Regions from separate parts of the Paenibacillus sp. SN-8-1 genome, predicted to be linked through region 1. Evidence: riboswitches for the same ligand, from Rfam matches in the RefSeq annotation. Region 1 holds a riboswitch; each other region holds the start of a gene.
The links. A riboswitch is a leader RNA that binds a small molecule or an ion and turns the genes downstream of it on or off. The one in region 1 is predicted to bind cyclic di-AMP.

Region 1 (4,984 bases):
GGATAGTTATGTTTTCTTTGAAATGGAGGCTGACGATTGGGAAAGACTGTCTGAGGAGGACAGACGCGAGGTCCACGAGGCTTTAGCTGAGGACCTGTTCTATGGTCTGGGGACAGAGCCGGTTATCACGGTAGGCAGTGGTGTGATTATGCTTGATTCCAGCCTGCACCGGATCAACATCCTGGTTGGGGATACGGAGCTTGCTACCGTTCTTCTGGTGTAGACATACACATTAACCTGGATGTGGATTTAAGCCTTATGTCGTGTTAATATATCGTGAGAAGCGTTATCGTTTAGGTCCTTAAGTTCTGTTCTGGGTATTTAGTGGGAAGAGGGATCTGCGATACAGGCGGGTACACGGGTCATAAGAAGATGTGAAGGACAGCCGGTTCTTAAGTCAATCCAGGACAGTTCGGACGTTGTATAGAATAGGGAGGAAATAGGATGCCATTTACACCTCAAGAAGTGGAAGCGCACTTAATTAATCTGGAAGGATGGGAGATGGAAGAGGAAAGATGGATTGTGCGTAAATATGTATTCTCAAACTTCATGAAGGGCATTGCCTTTGTAGACGAAGTTGCGGCTATCTCGGAGGCTTTCAATCATCATCCATTTATCACTATAGACCATAAGACCGTGACGCTCCGTCTAACCTCTTGGGAAGCTGGCGGGATTACTGCAGTGGATATCAAGGAAGCCCAGCAGTATAACGAGGCTTTTGAGAAGGCACGCTCGGCTGAGTAAATAACGCAATAGGAAGATGAATTACTGCGTGGGGCTTACACCGCCATACAGAGCGGTTAAAGGGCACCAGATTTGGATTCCAAACTTAAGTCATATTGCGGACCTCATGCCGTGTGTTGCGATGGAACAGCAGAGGTTCTTACATATTTCAGGGGCAGATTCCCTCAGAATAGCAGAGAAGCGCATATCCAATAAAAAACACGCCCTCCGGAATACGCTTACAGCGTAAAAGAGGGCGCGCTTTGATTTAGTTATTTTTTTGCGGCAAGCCATTCCGCTACATTGGCAATCTCTTCGGGCTTCAATTTGTCTTTGAATGACGGCATGGCGTCTTTACCCTTGGTAACTGTGGTAAAAATTTGCTCATTGGTCAACTGCGCACCGACCTTTTGCAGACTAGGTCCAACCTTACCCTCAAGCTGATCACCGTGACAGCTGATACAGTTGGCTTTGACAGTAGCTTCTGCCTTGGCTGCATCCAACGTGACCTTCGGCATAGTAGGCTTATTCTCCTGTGCTACTTGTTCTTTACCCGGCAGGTTGAACATGAGCACGATGGCCAAAGCGCACGCGATAAAGAACAAACCGCTCATGATCCACTTTTGCATTCCAATCGTCCCTCCTATGTATGATACCTTCTCTCATTATAACGGAACATCCTGTTTGATCATAGCATTTGTGACAAAAAAACAAACAAGTTGTTCACTTTGACTTATTTCATCAGCCGGAGTGCGATTGGTCATTGTGATATACCATGCAGTAGAAAGGCTTCATTCCATCCGGAGTCCGCCGCTCATATTGGTCCGTGATTTGGAACCCCGCCTTCTCATAGGTACGAATGGCCCGCTCATTCCATGTAAGGACTTCCAGATCCACCTCATGATGCGGATAGCGGCGCAGGGCCTCATGGACGACAGCCTGTACGAACGACTTACCCCGTCCCTGCCCACACCAATCAGGCCGCATTCCAATCCCTAAGCGGGAGACACCCACCATGGGAAAGATCTGCGCAAATCCGGCTAACTCCCCTGTATTCGCAAGAACAGACACGTACTGCTCCCGGCGAAGCTGCGGGTCCCCAAATTCAATCTCAAGCGATTTCATTTGTTCCCAGGAGTCAAAGCTGTAGATATCATAAGGCGGGTCGTAGACCCAGGAGCAGATGTCTTGTGCGTGGGATTCTTCCATAGGAATAACCTTGAAGTACGAAGAGCTATTCATCAAAAGGAGTACCTCATTTCGTTCTGATCTAATTCATTTAGAATATGAATATTCAATTGTGTTTTATATAGAGAAAATTTCGAAAAAAAAAGAACTAAATATGTGTTTTCACACGTTTAACCCCTATGGCAGTGGGTAAATATAGAATAAGCAAATATATGGAATAAAATTATTTATTCATTCGAAATGTCTGAAACCTTTTACAGTTAACACACGTTTTAGAAGTAGGTACTAAGGAAGCAAAAAGACCGCAGGCGATTCCGGCAAGAATCGTGCGGTCCACGCGGATGTAAATTCCATTTGAGGGAATGGAGTTTACAGGTTCACAGCATATTTAGTGTATTTGGCTTGGCTGAGAACACGTTTAGCTCCAACGTAGCGTTTGCTGTAGTAGCTGCTGCTGAGACGGTCAATATGGATGCCTTTTGAGGAAGAGGCGTGTGCGAATTGGCCGTTTCCAATGAATACTCCGACATGAGATACACCGGTACCGAACGTATTAAAGAAGACAAGATCTCCTGCTTTCAACTGGCTCTTCGCCATAACTGGAGAACCTTGATGAAATTGAGCTTTGGATTGACGGGCAAGTGTTACACCCATCTTCTTGAACACAAAAGATGTAAATCCGGAACAATCGAAACCACTTGAAGTTACGCCACCCCATTTATACGGAGTACCGTATACACTCTTCACCGTATGAGTTAGTGTGGAATCTGCGAAAGCGCTACCTGTTCCAAGTGTGAACAATAATGCCAAGCTCGTTGCCGCTGCTGCTAGTTTCTTTCTCAAGTTGTTAAACTCCTTCCAAGGCCTGCGAGGTTAGCTTGAGGATTCGGTTGAAGGTTCCCTATGACCCCTTTAATGCAAGATCAATTCACCCATAACTGGTTCCCCCGTTTCCCAGGTGCGTGGGAATTCGGCTGATTTGTTGGTTTAGTGCACCTGAACTGAAAATCCTCGAGATAACGAGATTTCAGGACCCAGCGTTCACGGGAAGTGCTTGTATGACTCTTGTAATGAACATCAAGACAGCCTTCAGAACGCTCCGACATATGACAGTAATAATTACAAAGTTGTTACTAATTCCTTGACTATTGTACCAAAGGCCCCAAGCTTTGGCAAGTTGGATCTCACTTTTTATGTCAAAAAAACATATGATTACGATTTATTTGTCGAAAAATTGGTTAATACTAACTAAAATCCCTAGTTTTGGGCAAACAAAAACCCGCAAGATTCCGGCAAGAATCACTGCGGGCGGGCCAAGGGAACTGCTTATTCTACATCGTCGTTGTCTTTAGAGGAATCGGCAACAGATTGAAATACTTCGTTGCTCATAATACGCTTAGCTCCAACGTAGCGGTTGGTGTAGTAGCTATCACTCAGCTTGCTGATGGTAACGCCCTTTGAGGAAGAGGCGTGTGCGAATTTGCCATTACCGACATATACACCCACATGTGACACACCATTACCAAAAGTATTGAAGAATACCAGATCTCCGGCTTTCAATTCATCTTTCGATACGGCCTTGCCCATTTTGAATTGGGAGCCAGATTGGTGAGGAAGGTTTATTCCCAGTTTGTCAAATACATACATCGTAAAGCCTGAGCAATCGAAGCCGCTAGTGGTAGTTCCACCTGACTTATACTCCGTGCCAATTACTTTGTCCACGACTTTGTCCAGCTTGGAGTCTGCGAAAACGCTTCCAGTCCCAAGTGTGAACAAAATGGACATAGATACTGCTGCAACTACAAGTTTCTTCTTCAAAAGCGGTTAAACTCCTTCCAATGCCTGCGAGGTTAGCTTAAGGATTCGGTTGAAGGTCCCCTATGATCCCTCCGTTGCGAGATCAATTCACCCAAAATTGGTTCCCCCGTTTCCCGGTGCCCGGGAATTCGGCTTGATATCTGTGCACCTATAACAAGAATACGACATGGAAGTCGAATATCCTGCTGTGACAAAAAAATAATTACAATGTTGTTACTGTCTGTTCATAATTCACATTGTAGCAAGGGAGGTATCTTTTGGCAATGGTTACTTGCGAGATTTCCCGGAGGGTTGAAAGAAAAAGGGCCTCCGCAGAGAAGCGGAAGCCTTGGTGGACGCGGGTTTAAGGAAGATGGAGGTAGTTCTCAATTCTTCTCATTCCAAAGGTGATATTGCGAGGCTATGTGCCAAATACTGAGAGTCGTGCGAATGAAAGGATAGGTTTGCTGAAGGATAAGGGCGAGAAATCCGGTCCAGATCCAGGATGCTGTACTGAAAGCACCGAATAGAAGCAGGGCTGTTCCGCCTAGGAACAGAGATATTCCCGTAACGATAAGCAGTCGCCGCAAGCAGCTTAGGATAGAGGAGAACATTCCCCGCCCGAAGATATAACCGAACTGTGCATATAGAAGAAGCTGATGGATGAGATAGCCATAAATCAGCCAACCCAGAATATATATAGCAGTATAGAGGAGCGGATAGCCGCCAGTCTGTATACCCTGTACAAGAAGATCCAGCACCTTCGGTCCGATCCAGTAAGCAGGACCTAGAACAAGGATGAGCTCTATGAGGTAAAAGATGGTGACCGGCTTCCACAGCCGGCCAATCCCTTGGAAGAACACCAGACCGGCTCCGTCCGGGGTTAGCGGACGAAGTCCATACAGAATTCCTGCCTGAATGAGCGGCGTAAGCAGTATTCGCAGGATGAACATGCCGGCAAGAAGCCAGAAGTACAGATGCACCTCTGAGCTGTATTTCAGCTCCAGCTGGCCTTCAATAAGAAATAGAATGCGGCTCAGGTCGCTCGGCGCTGGATCGGGGTAGCGCTGCAGAAGCGGAATAATGGCAGAATTGATCAGCCTATAGAGAAATACACCCCACAGCAGCTGATATAGAAATAGGATAATGACGACCGGAAACTGTTCCTTGGTACTTTGCCATCCGTTACGAATGTATCTCATTCTACTATTGGTCACCTCACCATGAGAGCAATCCAAGTAGGGACTCCACTACTTTGGTTATGCCCAGATTCCAC
Region 2 (4,984 bases), 2.1 Mb from region 1:
AATATCATGAAAGTGATTCACCTGCCCGGCCCCTCTCTAAATGATCCCCCGGATTTCGTCTAATGTCTGAATACCTTCCCTGCTCATAAACTCTGAGATACCACTCACTAATTCTTCACCGGCATGAATATTAACAAAGTTATAGGTACCTATCTGCACCAGTGAAGCCCCGGCCATAATGAACTCAATTACATCTATGGCGCTTGTGATTCCCCCCACTCCAATAACCGGTATACTCACTCTACTGGCTACCTGATGGACCATTCTCAATGCAATCGGCTTAATTGCAGGACCTGAAAGCCCGGCATATAAGTTGTGAAATACACTCTTCCTCTTATGCACATCGATCTTCATGCCCGAAATGGTATTTATCAGCGTTACCCCATCAGCACCCTCTTCTTCACACATCAGAGCCATCGATACCAAGTCTTCCGCATTAGGTGACAACTTAATGATCAATGGGATGGAAGTAACAGCTCTCACTTCGCGCACGACTTCCCGGGCCTTTTCAGTCTTGATCCCGTAGGCAATCCCGCCTTCTTTTACATTAGGGCATGAAATATTCAGTTCAATGATGTCAACCGCTTTGAGACCCTTGGTCTCCCGAAGCCTGGAGTCCTGATTGATCATCAATGCCCCTTCAATATATTCATCTATATGGTTCCCGCCCAGATTTACAATTCTCGCCAGGTCAAGGCCCTCCCAAAAGGTGGCCTCATTCTCTAGAAAGTGCTTGATGCCTGGGTTCTCCAGGCCAACACTATTGAGCATTCCCGAGGGCGTCTCAAATACCCGAAGCCCCTCATTTCCCGATTTGGGATGCAAGGTCAGTCCCTTCCCCGCGATTCCGCCCAGAGCTGAAATATTGTAATATTCCGCATACTCCTTACCAAACCCGAATGTTCCAGACGCCATCACAATCGGATTCTTGAAGTGAACACCAGCAATGCTTCCTGACAGATTAATCATCGAAGTCCACTTCCTTTGCAAGAAATACAGGCCCCTCCACACACGCCCGCTTGGTTCCACCCGGAACTTTGACACTGCATACAAGGCATGCCCCGATTCCGCAGGCCATCTTGTTCTCAACTGATACAAAGAGGTTACCTGTATAGTGCCGCTCAGCTTGTCTTTGACCCGCCGCCTTCAGCATGCCGGTAGGACCGCATACAAAGATATAGTCATAGTCCTCAAAGACAACCTCATCCAAAATACTTCCTCCAACTCTAACCTGAATTCTGCTGCAGACTGAACTAAACTCTCTGACTAAATAGGCTTCCTCCCGGAAACCGAGAAAGACATCTGAAGCCACCATTTGTCTGGCTGCATAATACAGTGGAGCTATTCCAATGCCGCCCCCAACCAGTGCAATTCTTCCCTCTAATACCGGGAATCCGTTCCCTAAAGGGCCGACCAGGTTCAAAGAGTCTCCCCGCTTAAGGCCCGCGAACAGGTGAGTACCCTCACCGACAACTTGATAGAGGAATTCTATGTAATGGTCACTCAGATCAAAAATACTCAGTGGTCTGGAAAGTAAAGGTTCTATTCTGGAGCCCCTGAGCATGTAGAACTGCCCGGCTCGGCCCTCATATTTCCCTGCTATCTTCATACGGAACACCCCAGGCGAGACCTGGATATTAGACAATATTTCAGCCATGACTTACTCCCCCCTGAACATTACGATGCCTCTTTTCAACTGGGGCTGCCGTGATATTGCTCACAGAGCAGGCGGACTCTGGATAAAACCGCCCATATCAGGAAATAACAACAGGTACTATGTCCTGTAAAAGGAGAGATTTCTTGATGCGGAACAAATATGCAATTTTATTTGTGTTGCTTGTCCTATCGATGCTGCCGAGTTCCCAAGCTGCTTCTGCAGCCCGGATGACTCAGGACCCTGAGGAGCAGAACTCCACAAGCAAAGTTGCATCAAGTCATGAATCATTAACACTTGGTGAATTAAGAAGGAAGTATGCCGAGACCTTTAAATTCAGGGGGCCTCACGTTAAGCAGATCGCGCTGACCTTCGATGATGTTCCTGATCCCCGCTTCACCCCTCAAGTCCTTGATATTCTTGCTAAATATCATATTAAAGCCACTTTCTTTGTGGTGGGCAATCGGGCGGAGAAGCATCCTGGTCTTGTCAGGCGTATTCAACGTGAGGGACATCTGATCGGCAACCACTCTTATAACCACCCTTTATTCAAAAATCGTAACCTTGCTTATTTCAAAGATCAGATTCTCCGTACTGAGAAGATCATTTACAACCTTACAGGATCCCGCCCCAAGTTAATCCGGCCTCCTTATGGGGAGATTAATGAGGAGCAATTGCGATGGGCGAAGGCCAGTGGTTACAAGGTGATTAATTGGAACGTTGATTCGAAAGACTGGAAAGGTCTGTCCAAAGATCAGGTGAAACGCAATATTTTGAGCGCCGCAGGTCCCGGCTCCATTATTCTTCAGCATGCCGGAGGTGGAGTTGGCGCAGATCTCTCGGGATCTGTACAAGCATTGCCAGAAGTAAGAAACACACTAAGAAGTAAGGGCTATACTTTTGTTGATCTGAGCAAACTCCTCCATATCAAAGGATCTAAGTAAGCAAAAGAGGAAAGACTCCATATATATCTGGAGTCTTTCCTCTTTGAATTAATTCCAATTATTTAATGACATATAGCTTCACATTCTGAAAGCCAAATGTGTCCACAGTCGACTGGCTGCCAGGAATGAAGATGTCTATACGGTTCCCTTTGATCGCGCTGCCTTGATCTGTCGCTTTTGCAACAAATGCTTTCTTCGGAAGACCAGAATGACTATGACCGGTCACTAACACCTTAGTTCCCATAGGGATTACTTTGGGATCTACTGCAATAGTGCCCAAAGCAAGCGGATTACCATAATAATCAACCGGCCCCCATCCATTCTCACTAGGATCTGCGGAATAGGCTGTAGCTACAACATTGATGGTCTTGGAGTAATTAAAAGATTTCCCCCATGCTTCCACAACTTTGTTTGCTGTGAATACTTTGAGTGTAGCAAGCGGATCTGCCTTTTTAACGATCAGACTAGCCCCAATGCTGGCAGTTTTCAGACTGGTTGGCAGCTTGATCGGCAATCCTGCATAAATATTATTAGGATTGATACTGGGATTCGCAGTCATTAGGTTGTTGATAGAGATCCCATATTTCTTGGACAGTGTGTAATAGGTGTCTCCCTCTACTGCAGTATGTACGGAGTCAGCATGGACAGGGGTCATGTGGATAAACGCGGCCATGCCAAGCATGGCTGTAACCGTTTTCGCGACTAACGACAATTTGTTTACCTTTTTGTTCTGTGTAAGATTCTTAGATGACATAAATAAAATCCTCCTTTTAATCATGCCTGCGGAGTTAGCTGTCGGATTCGGATTGAGGATACAACCCGGCGCTCTAATTAAAAAGCAGCGCTTCACCCCAAGGATTATCTATCAGATGTTGATAAGATAGTTAATCCGTAAATCATCCCCCGCACTTGAAAGCTTCAAGTTTCGGCACTTCGAATATATCACAATTCTGTAACCAATTGACCAAGCAATTGCTGGAAATCATATTCGTATCGCGTAAATTATTACAAGTATTCCATAGATATGGGTCCCTGAGTTTCCAAAAAAAAAACTCTATCCATTGGGATAGAGCTTAAGGTTATACAATTGATTCTGTTCCTACCTTTACAATACTTTGCTTAAGAAATCCTGTGTACGCGGGTGGGTTGGATTGCCCAGAACAACTTCTGGGGAACCCTGCTCAATGATCGTGCCTTGATCCATGAACAGAATCCTGTCACCGACTTCTCTGGCAAAGCCCATCTCATGAGTAACAATGACCATGGTCATTCCCTTCTCAGCCAGCTTCTTCATGACATCCAGAACCTCGCCCACCATCTCTGGATCAAGGGCCGATGTAGGTTCATCGAAGAGCATTACATGCGGCTCCATGGCAAGCGCCCTCGCAATGGCGATCCGCTGTTTCTGTCCACCAGACAGCTGTGCGGGAAATGCTCCCTTCTTGTCTTCAAGTCCAACGGTTCGGAGCAGATCCAGAGCTATCTCTTCAGCCTTTGAACGATCAAGCTTCTTAACCTGGATGGGAGCTAGAGTTATATTCTCCAGCACCGTTTTGTGGGGGAACAGATTAAACTGCTGGAATACCATGCCCATTTTCTCACGTGTCAGGTTAATATTATGCTTCTTATCTGTGATTAGTTCACCTTCAAAACGGATTTCGCCTGCAGTAGGCTGTTCAAGCAAATTGAGGCAGCGGAGAAATGTACTTTTACCGGATCCGCTCGGACCAATAACGACAACAACTTCACCTTTCTCAATCTCTGCATCGATGCCTTTAAGAATCTCCAGCTTTCCGTAGGATTTATGCAAATTTTTAATGGATATCACTAGTTCTCAGCTTCCTTTCCAATAGACCCAATAGTTTAGAAAGTACAAAGGTCATGATGAAGTAGATCACGGCTGCAACGAGGAGAGGATTCAGCCCCGCAAAAGAAATACCGCGAACCACCTGGGCTTGGAACATCAGATCAGCTACACCGATGAATGAAACTATCGAGGATTCTTTAATGATCGTAATGAATTCATTACCAATCGCAGGCAGAACATTCTTAATCGCTTGCGGTAGAATGATGAAGCGGAACGCCTTACCACTGGACATTCCAAGTGATCTTGCAGCTTCCATTTGCCCCTTATCCACGCCCTGAATACCTGCGCGGAACACTTCAGCAAGGTAGGCTGAACTGTTGATGGATAAAGTAATTATCCCTGATTCCAATGCAGTGAAATTAATATGGAAGGTCAGCGCGAGCCCATAATGAATGATCAAGAGCTGGACAAGCATAGGTGTTCCGCGCAGAACCTCAATGTAAGCCACACCGATCCAGCGAAGAATCGCGATTCGGTTCATCCGCAGCAAGCTGATGAAGAGCCCGATAATGAACCCGA
Region 3 (4,984 bases), 220 kb from region 1:
CCCGAGGAGCTCCGGGCGATCTCTCAAGGGACTATTATTCATGATGTCGGCAAGATTCATGTTCCAAATGAGGTCCTGAACAAGCCGGGGCGCTTGACGCCTGAGGAAAGAGATATTATTGAGCTTCATCCCGTCAAAGGTTATGAGATGTGCCGAACGCTTGGATTCATGAAGGATGAGCTGGATATTATCCGATCTCATCATGAGAAGTGGGATGGCACTGGATATCCGGACCAGTTAAAGGGGGAGCAGATTCCCTTGCTGGCCAGAATCGTGGCTGTCGCGGATGTGTATGATGCGCTAACTTCAACCCGAGCTTACCGGAAGGCCTGGACCCACGAAGAAGCGATGAAGCTGATTACCGAGAATCAGGGGACTCATTTCGATGCGGAATGTGTTAAGGCTTGGATTCGGGTATGCGAGCAGAACCCTGAGGTCTATGAGTATCCGGCGCATGTGATGGAAGAGTGGGATCAAAGACGAATGCTCCACCCTGGGGGAGAGCCCAAGGGGGCTGGGGTCATCGGCTAGAGTTAGAACGTAGGGGCACATGAAGTGCCTCTTTTTTATTTGCTATTATTGATCAATTTACAGATGCAGATGCTATTATGCGACATCACTATTATATTAGTAATAAGGTGGGAGTTACGGAAGGAGGAACGAGGGGATGGAAGTTAGAGATCAGGAAGTAGTCTTGATCCACGCACAGGCTAATTACTATAAGAGTGCGCAAGAACAATTAATTGGAGACCTGATCGTGACAAGCCAGAGGACGATTTTCGAATCAAAGAAAGTGAGTATATTTGCGGAAGACATGGAGATCTCTCACGATCAGATTAAATATATTGAGAAGTTCAACTTTTTATCTTTAATCCCTAGTGGACTAAAGATTGTAACTGTTACAGGAGAGCAATTTAAGTTTAGAACGGCAAATCGGGATGGGCTTATTAAGGCGTACATACAGACACAAGTTACAGTACTTTGAATCATTCCGCTTGTGGAGCGGCCGTGAAATAAAAGGGGGAAGTCCCGCTAGCCATAATGGCTGATGCGGCTTCCCCTTTTTTGAGTTTACTTTGTTAAATGATAAGGAACCGTTGTAACAATAACTTTTCTCCGGTACAGCAGCTTGGTACGAATCACAAGACCCGACTGATTATGGAGGATGTTATGCCAGCCCTTCTTGGGAATGAACTGGGGAATCACCACGGTGACCTGATAATTCGATTCACTTGCCTTGCGCTGGACGGTATCTACGAATTTGAGAAGCGGCTGGATGATGCTGCGGTAAGGCGAGTGCAAGGTGACCAGTCTGACATCAGGCTGCCACTTCATCCATTTGGCCTCAAATTCGTTCTCATCCTGCTTTTCAAAAGACACATACACCGCAATGACCTGATGCGCGTTAAGCGACTTGGCATAGTTCAGTGAATTCTCAACCACATGAGTAATCCCCGCAACAGGAACAATGATCACGTTCCCTTCGATTGGTATGGAGGGCTCACAGGTCGTAAGCCGCAGCTGATCCCCGACCGCCAGATAGTGCTTCTTGATCCGGTAAAAGATATAGATGATAATCGGCAAGAAAATCAATACGGGCCATACCTGCGCGAATTTGGTTAAGAAGAACATAATCGTAACGATCAAGCTGATCAGGGCACCGATGCTGTTAATAATGAGTTTGGACATCCAGCCGCTCGGCTTCTCCCGAACCCATTTGAAGATCATGCCTGTTTGGGACAGGGTAAACGGGATGAACACGCCCACAGCATACAGCGGAATCAGGTGCTCAGTCTGTCCTTTGAACATAAGGATCAACAGAATGGAGCAGACTCCGAGAATAATAATACCGTTAGAGTACCCTAATCGGTCTCCGCGAACCGTGAACATTCTGGGAATGAACTTATCCTTAGCCAGATTGACGGCCAGTAGCGGGAATGCGGAATACCCCGTGTTGGCAGCGAGAATCAAGATTAAAGCGGTCGTCCCTTGAATAAAGTAGTACATGAAATTCCGTCCAAAGGTCTGTTCAGCAATTTGTGAGACGACAGTGACCTCAGCTCTCGGCGCAACTCCGTAATAGTAAGCCAGGAACACGATGCCAGTGAACAGTAAGGCCAAGAGTGTTCCCATCGCCATTAAGGTTTTGGAGGCATTATTGGGAGCCGGGTCTTTGAAGTTAGGAATCGCATTTGAGATAGCTTCTACACCGGTTAGCGCCGAACTGCCGGAAGCGAACGCCTTGAGAAGCAGGAACAAGCTTATACCCGCTACGGGAGTGCCCACCGGAGTATGGAGCTCAGGGGATACGTGCCCGGTCAGAATATTGTAAATGCCCACCGCGATAAGGATGAACAGAGCCAGAACGAACAAATACACAGGATAAGCGAGAATGGAAGCGGACTCCGTTACCCCTCTCAGATTCAAGGTGGTAATGAAGAGTACGAATACGATCGCAATAATCACTGTAAAAGGGTGCAGACTCGGAAACGCAGAGGTTATTGCATCCGTACCGGCCGATACACTCACCGCAACTGTGAGAATGTAATCGACCAGCAAGGAGCCTCCGGCCACCAAGCCGTAATTCATTCCAAGGTTCTCCTTGGATACAACATAAGCCCCGCCGCCATGCGGATAAGCAAAAATAATCTGCCGATAAGATAAAATAAGAGCCGCGAGCAATACCAGCACACCTACCGCAATCGGGATGGAATACCAGAAGGCTGCCGCACTAAGAGTAAATAGTACAATCAGGATTTGTTCAGGACCATAAGCTACGGATGATAGCGCATCGGATGAAAGGATTGCTAAGGCTTTGGTTTTGTTGAGCTTTTGCTCACCCAGTTCATTTGACTTGAGTGGGCGCCCAATTAGGATTCTCTTTAGAGCTGACAATCTTTTCACCACCATTTAAGTCAATAAATTTAACAACTTCAGTTACGCCTACGAAGTGTAAAATGCCCACTAGTCTAATCTAAAATACTGTGGACACGGATATTTTACTTAAACGAGCTCCACCTTCCTTCTCAAATAACGCTTACGGAGTTAGCTGTCGGATTCGGGCCCTTGAGTAGCCCTACCTTGAAAGGATTCACCCCTGGATTGCTGCGGCAATCCGTTTGAACGGTTCCCCCGTACTCATACGAGTTTCAGCGATATGGAAATCGAAACCGATGCTTATGATACTCTCCTCCACCATCCTTGTAAACACTTTTTCATCCACATTAAACGGCTCGTCCAAATGTAGAATAAGCACTTATTTAAAGGAAGCGATTACATTTAGACAAAGAGGTATTCCTTTGTCCCATGAGCTTCTTAACGTCGGTTTCCCAGCGTTCTATCGCCTTTTCGAGCGATCAGGAAAAGCCCCCTCCGAAGGCTGGAGAGGGCTCGCTTATAAATATAAAATTAGTTTCTTATCCTTGCTCTGTCTTTTCCTTGTCACCGCCGAATTGAACGCCCAGGTGGCCGTTATGACTACCCAAGTTTCCTCCTATGTCAAAGCCCACACCTTTGCCGCCGCCCAAATGGGCGTCGCTGTGGATGCCTACGCCATGCTTGCCGCCCACTTTGCCGCCCACGTCATAGCCGACACCCTTGCCGATGCCAAGGTGTCCGCCGGCGTGTGCGCCGATTCCGTGCTTGCCGCCCACATTGGCTCCGGCATCAAAGGCTAAGCCCTGCTTCAGGTTCAAGTCCGCGCCGGCATGGGCGCTGGCGCCATAGGTGCTTCCGCCGAGCTGTCCGGCAGCAGAGGCGCCGATTCCTTGAAGGCCGAGATGGCCTTCGCCCTGAAGACCGAGCCCGTGCTTGCCGCCGATTTTGGCTCCGGTATCGACTTGAAGTCCCTTCCCGCCGCCGAGGCTGGCATCGGCATGAGCACCTACCCCATAACCGCTGCCGCCCAAGTGGCCGCCAGCCTGGAACCCTGCTCCTTGCCCGCCGCCGAGATGCCCGGCGGTCTGTATTCCTACGCCATGCTCACCGCCAAGGCTTCCGGCCGCATCGAAGGCAAGCCCTTGCCCGCCACCGATCTGGGCATCAGCATGGGCATCAAGCCCGTACTTTCCGCCATACTGGGCTTTGGATTGAAGGTTCAGCTCGAAATCCCTTGGTTTGGTCTCCTGATCTTCATTTCTGCCGTAGTACTGTCCGTCCCTATGATGGTGATGGTGCTCACCTCCGTGATCATGTCCAAATCCGCCTTCATGGTGATAACCGGGGTATCCTCCGCCTGGGAAATACCCGGGATATGGATAGACGTAATAGGGAGGATACGAATAAGGGTAGGGATATACATATGGGTAATGATAAAGGTAAGGATACAGATAAGGAGTAGGGTAGGAATAGGAATTCGGATAAATGGAGCGGTAATTCGGATATCTATTAGGGAAGTACGGCGGATACGTCATCTGAGCATTTAGGTCGGTACTCACATTACTTGTCATACAGGAACCCTCCAATAATATTGATGATGTAGCCTATTCACAAATGAGCTGAAATGACACCCGCCCAGGAATTGAATGATGATCCCAAATCAGATACCATGCTGTATAGGACTAAATCAGTTAAGGAGCTGGAGAAGCGAGTGGAAGTCACAGAGCAGCAGGTTGCACAGTGGATGGTCCAGGAGATCAGACACAGGGGCATCCTGCACCAGGAAGAAGCGATCCAATACGTCAGAAGCCATTTCGGAGAACAGTATGTATTTATAAATGAGAACGGTAATGCCTCGCTGTCCAAGGAAGTGAAGAAGGCGTTCCGCAAGCTGCATGGCGGCCGGGTAGCCTGGGACCGGGACGGGTTCTTCTGGGCATGGACCTAAATCTTAAGGGACGGACAGCACCTAGTGAAGGAGAGAAAAGAAGCTATGGCAAGTCAGAAATATTATGTGGTGTGGGAAGGCAGCACCCCTGGGGTGTATGCAACGTGGGCGGAGTGTAAAGCTCAGGTTGATGCCTACAAGGATGCCAAGTACAAATCC
Region 4 (4,984 bases), 2.2 Mb from region 1:
GGCCCCGGAGCTATTAATACTCCAATCAATGCCAAGAAATTTGCCGATCCAAAGGTCAAAGAGGACGTCATTTCCATGATTCCGATTGGATATATTGGAGAGCCTGAGGAGATTGCCGCCGTTGCCGCCTGGCTTGCCTCTTCCGAAGCCAGCTACGTAACCGGAATTACACTTTTTGCGGATGGCGGGATGACCAAGTATCCAAGCTTCCAGGGCGGGCGAGGCTAAGAGAGCCCAGTTATAAATAAGAGGATGCCCTTTTTAGTCTATACATGAACTTAAGTGGCATCCTCTTTTTAATTGCACAACCCTTCCATTATTCTACTTGGCCCCCGTCCTGTTCCTTATCGGCTGCCTTCCACTTCGGCTTGCAATGAACACACCGCCAAGTATGAGAATCAGACCTGCTACCAGGCTCCATCCGATGGGCTCATGCAGCAGGGTATAGCCCCATATCATGGCTGTCGCCGGCACCAGATAGGTGACCGAGGTCGCAAACTCAGGGCTTCCTTTAAGCACCATGTAATTGAACAATATATAAGCCACACCCGACCCCAGAACACCTAATCCCAGGACCCCGAACAGGTTGGCCGGAACGGCAATCTTAGTCAAGTTCACACCTTCAATCGTAGCAGCAAGAATACCGCTTCCGATCATCGCTCCAAGCAAGGTTCCGAACGTTAATTGATACATATTGAGTCCCCCTAACAGCTTTTTGGATAATTGGGAACCTACAGCATAACAAAGTGTAGCGGCAATCATCGAGCCGAATCCGAGCATGTCTACCTGGAGAAAAGAACCGGGGCGAATTCCGAGCAGTACAATCAACCCCAAGAGAGCAACCCCCATTCCAAGCCACTGAATACGCCGGAATTTCGAGCCGAAGAACAGCAGCCCCACCACCATGGTACAAATAGGTGTTGTTGCATTCAGCACGGAGGCCATGCTGCTGGCTAACCTCGTTTCACTGAAACCAATTAGCGTCCATGGTAATGCCATGTTAATCATAGCTACGACTACGGTGGGAACCCACCTTATCTGCCGCACGGCAAATGGAATGCGCATAATCAGCATGTATCCTGTTATAAACAAAAATCCGAAGGTTGAGCGCATAAATGCATTTCCCCAAGGGCCAAAATCATAAAGCAAATTTTTGATGAAAAAGAACGAACCTCCCCAGATCAAACTCAGGAGGACAAGCGAAACATATAGTGATCGTGCCAATTGATTACCTTCCTTCAATATGTTCACAACTTCTCGTAGAGATGTTCCTATATGTTAACCGATTTTTTTATAAGAATGACAGCAAACCAGCGGAATCTACTATGCCAGATCTTTTGGCATGGAAAGTTTTGACCAATGAACTCTCGGGATAGGCGTGCTACAATTTGTAGCGAACTTGAATCATCTATGGCCAAGGCCATTACGAACACAAAAGATTCAAGTAAATAAAGGCCGAAGCTTATCACAAGCACGGGGGACCCATACACTGGGGTGAAGCCATAACCGTGGCGGGGTGATTACTCTTTGACCCTAATCCGACAGCTAACCTCGCAGGCTAATAAAAGGAGAAATGCTCAAATGAGATTCAAAAAAAGTCTAATTACCGGCGCGCTTGCGCTTAGCATGGTCGTAGGTACGGGAGCAGCATCCGCTGCCGACAATACCACAACAGTGAATTACAAGGTCTGGACTTACAGCACGAATCAAAGTTTTACGACTCAAGGTTTTTCTTGGGATAGTTTTCTACAGCAGTTTAGAAATCTAAATAACCAAGGGACTACAAAAGTTCAAACAGGAACTGGAAATCAGACTGGGTCGAATACGAAGACGAACACAACTAACACAACCACTAATCAAGCTCAAACGAACAGTCAGACTAAAACGAATACAACACAGGCAAGCAATTCCCAATCTGCATATGCTGATCAGGTCGTAACACTGGTTAATCAGGAACGCGCCAAAGCGGGTGTAAAACCCCTTGCCGCCGACAAAGCCTTGGCTGCTATGGCCCTCGATAAAGCTAAAGACATGTACTCTAAAGGGTATTTCGACCACACTTCACCTACCTATGGTTCCCCATTTGACATGATGAATTCGTACGGAATTCATTACACTTATGCGGGAGAAAATATCGCCAAGGGTCAGAAGGACCCTGCCGAAGTCATGAAAGCATGGATGAACAGCCCGGGACACAAACAAAACATTTTAAGTCCTAACTATACTAAAATCGGTGTCGCTTATTATAACGGGGAATGGGTTCAGGAATTTATTGCGAACTAATTTTAGTTAGAGAGAGTCACAGCAAAGAGACTATCCTGCCGGATAGTCTCTTGTTCTTTTTTATAGCAGAATCGTTAAATTTATCTGTAATTATAACCTAGACGCTGGGTAAGGTTGGAATGATAACTATGGTCCTTCATAGCACGAATAACCTTTATGGAAATTACAGGGGACTCGGCCGGATTAGTCGGTCTGAACTTCATCTCTATGAAATCTTTGATCTCCATAAGATGCCCTTCTTTCTTAAAAGATTCCAGGTAATCAGATATCACAGGCAGCTTCCCTACCTCACTGAATACCTCAAGCTCTTTCCTTACCTTGTTTATGCGATCCTGAATTTCTACTGTTACATAGTACCGGTCTTTCATGCATACACCCTCCTGTCGATAGCTAGCCGGCGGTAAATAAAAAATAGTATCAGAGTTCCTATAGTTTGCGTCACTGACTCTTATCAGAATCGCCTGTTTTTTGTAGAAAAGACCAATAATTAGTATAAATAATACACCATTCGACATATAATTACAATAATATATTTAAAGTATATAACGTCCTGACCCTCAGTTAACTTAAACAAAAAAGGCCGTTCAGTTCTATCACTGACCAGCCTTTAAATCTAAATATGGCATATCTTTCAAAAGTTAACTTTTCTTCTCATCTCTATAGAATACTTCTGCTCCCGCAATGCCTGGATGCGTCATCTCATAAGGATCCAGAATCAGATTCAGTTCCTCTTCGGTAAGTACATTATATTTCAGACATAGTGCCCTTACGGACGCTCCTGTAAGAATTGCCTCCCTGGCGATTCTGGATACGACCTCATAGCCTAGATGTGGATTCACTGCGGTTATTATGCCTACACTTCTCTCCACATCCTCTTTCATTTTGTCTATATTTGCTTCGATTCCCGATAAGCAATAATCCGTGAATACACGGAACGAATTATTCATCATGCTGATGGACTGTATAAGATTGAACACGAGTACAGGCTCCATCACATTGAGCTCAAGCTGCCCTGCTGATGAAGCCAGGCATATCGTGTGATCATTGCCAATCACCTGGAACGCTACCTGGTTGATAACCTCGGCCATAACCGGGTTAACCTTGCCTGGCATAATCGAAGAGCCCGGCTGCCTTGCAGGCAGAGATATCTCGTTAAAGCCGACACGAGGACCTGAAGCCATAAGTCTCAGATCGTTAGCGATCTTGGACATATTCATCATACATACCTTTAGGGCCGCCGATACCTCAGTATACGCATCCGTATTTTGGGTAGCATCCACAAGATGAACTGCTGTCTCGAGTGGGAAGCCGCTGATCTTCGCCAAATATTCAACTACGAGTTCTATATATTTCGGGTCCGCATTAAGCCCGGTCCCAACAGCTGTTGCGCCCATATTAACTTCATACAGATGCTGTCTTGAGCTCTCAATTCGGAGAATATCTCTCTCCAGCACTCGGTAATAGGCCTCAAATTCCTGTCCCAGACGGATCGGTACAGCATCCTGAAGATGAGTTCTACCCATCTTGATCACATGGTCGAATTCTTTCGACTTGGCAACGAACACCTGATGCATTTCACGCATTGTGACCAGAAGCTGCTCCATCAAAGACAATACTGCAATATGTATAGCTGTTGGAAAAGCGTCATTAGTCGATTGCGCCATATTCACATGAGAGTTCGGACTGAGGAACGAGTAATCGCCTTTCTCCTTCCCAAGCAGCTCGAGAGCCCGGTTCGCGATCACCTCATTCGTGTTCATGTTGAGAGAAGTCCCCGCTCCCCCTTGAATCGGATCAACTATAAATTGGTCATGCCATCTTCCTTCGATGATCTCTTCGGCTGCTTGTACAATGACTTCGCCATGACCCGCATAGAGTCGGCCAATCTTCATGTTGGCCATGGCTGCCGCTTTCTTCACGATCGCCATAGATTTAATTAACTCTTTGTGAACCGTATAGCCGGTAATCGGAAAGTTCTCGACCGCACGCAGCGTCTGAATTCCATAGTAGGCGTCGGCCTCTACTTCTTTGGTACCCAGGAAATCTTTTTCTATACGAAATAATGGTTCTGTCACGTTGCATTCCTCCGGATTTCAAGGTTTTGGAATTACTCGGTTAGGCAGATGTCTGTCTATACGATTTCTTATAACATACTTCCAGTAAGAAAGATACCGCTCCGTCGATGAATAACATTAGCCTTTTTATTAATTGTTCATCCTTGTATATTTCACTAAAACAGAAGAATGCAGTACAATAGATCCAAGACAAAAGACACATTGTACATACATATTAAGGGAGTAACCTCATCATGAAGTATTATGGCAGAATCTATACCGTGCTCATTGTAGTTGGCTTTCAAATTGTTGATTTTCTGAATCGATATTTCAATCATCTCGGCTTCAATTTTGTTGACTTGCTGTCATATATACTCACCATTACTGCCGGATTTCTGATTGGACTCAAATATGACCAAGCTGTCTTCTATTCTCAAAGGGATGAACTAACCACTTTATATAATCGCCGTTTCCTGAGTAAATTCTTCAACAGATTATCTCCATCCGCGCGGATAAAGTATTTCATCCTGGTCATTGATTGTGATAATTTCAAGATGATTAATGATTCCCATGGGCACCACATGGGAGACTTGGTTCTTCAGAGTGCTGGAGCTATTCTTAAATCATCCACCCGCAAGAAGGATATT

Region 2: it holds a riboswitch for cyclic di-AMP, as region 1 does, so the genes downstream of both, ACRRNK_RS10260 (3D domain-containing protein) here and ACRRNK_RS00485 (C40 family peptidase) in region 1, are expected to answer to the same signal.
Region 3: it holds a riboswitch for cyclic di-AMP, as region 1 does, so the genes downstream of both, ACRRNK_RS01695 (APC family permease) here and ACRRNK_RS00485 (C40 family peptidase) in region 1, are expected to answer to the same signal.
Region 4: it holds a riboswitch for cyclic di-AMP, as region 1 does, so the genes downstream of both, ACRRNK_RS11885 (CAP domain-containing protein) here and ACRRNK_RS00485 (C40 family peptidase) in region 1, are expected to answer to the same signal.

What each region holds. Positions count from the first base shown of each region.
Region 1 covers NZ_CP194782.1:99,369-104,352, forward strand. Annotated here, with positions in the region: gene ACRRNK_RS00465 (hypothetical protein) at 1-223, shown strand, start outside; gene ACRRNK_RS00470 (4a-hydroxytetrahydrobiopterin dehydratase) at 445-744, shown strand; gene ACRRNK_RS00475 (c-type cytochrome) at 996-1,352, opposite strand; gene ACRRNK_RS00480 (GNAT family N-acetyltransferase) at 1,465-1,968, opposite strand; gene ACRRNK_RS00485 (C40 family peptidase) at 2,281-2,754, opposite strand; cyclic di-AMP (ydaO/yuaA leader) riboswitch at 2,759-2,897, opposite strand; gene ACRRNK_RS00490 (C40 family peptidase) at 3,238-3,729, opposite strand; cyclic di-AMP (ydaO/yuaA leader) riboswitch at 3,736-3,873, opposite strand; gene ACRRNK_RS00495 (hypothetical protein) at 4,095-4,910, opposite strand; gene ACRRNK_RS00500 (M1 family metallopeptidase) at 4,927-4,984, opposite strand, start outside.
Region 2 covers NZ_CP194782.1:2,172,849-2,177,832, reverse strand. Annotated here, with positions in the region: gene ACRRNK_RS10280 (hypothetical protein) at 1-21, opposite strand, end outside; gene ACRRNK_RS10275 (dihydroorotate dehydrogenase) at 37-969, opposite strand; gene ACRRNK_RS10270 (dihydroorotate dehydrogenase electron transfer subunit) at 962-1,657, opposite strand; gene ACRRNK_RS10265 (polysaccharide deacetylase family protein) at 1,804-2,598, shown strand; gene ACRRNK_RS10260 (3D domain-containing protein) at 2,657-3,352, opposite strand; cyclic di-AMP (ydaO/yuaA leader) riboswitch at 3,361-3,539, opposite strand; gene ACRRNK_RS10255 (amino acid ABC transporter ATP-binding protein) at 3,704-4,426, opposite strand; gene ACRRNK_RS10250 (ABC transporter substrate-binding protein/permease) at 4,413-4,984, opposite strand, start outside.
Region 3 covers NZ_CP194782.1:319,193-324,176, forward strand. Annotated here, with positions in the region: gene ACRRNK_RS01685 (HD-GYP domain-containing protein) at 1-531, shown strand, start outside; gene ACRRNK_RS01690 (GRAM domain-containing protein) at 668-985, shown strand; gene ACRRNK_RS01695 (APC family permease) at 1,072-2,910, opposite strand; cyclic di-AMP (ydaO/yuaA leader) riboswitch at 3,019-3,165, opposite strand; gene ACRRNK_RS01700 (hypothetical protein) at 3,417-4,448, opposite strand; gene ACRRNK_RS01705 (DUF6953 family protein) at 4,589-4,825, shown strand; gene rnhA (ribonuclease H) at 4,871-4,984, shown strand, end outside.
Region 4 covers NZ_CP194782.1:2,488,572-2,493,555, forward strand. Annotated here, with positions in the region: gene ACRRNK_RS11875 (glucose-1-dehydrogenase) at 1-228, shown strand, start outside; gene ACRRNK_RS11880 (DMT family transporter) at 322-1,224, opposite strand; cyclic di-AMP (ydaO/yuaA leader) riboswitch at 1,444-1,575, shown strand; gene ACRRNK_RS11885 (CAP domain-containing protein) at 1,582-2,283, shown strand; gene ACRRNK_RS11890 (hypothetical protein) at 2,364-2,651, opposite strand; gene aspA (aspartate ammonia-lyase) at 2,922-4,358, opposite strand; gene ACRRNK_RS11900 (GGDEF domain-containing protein) at 4,592-4,984, shown strand, end outside.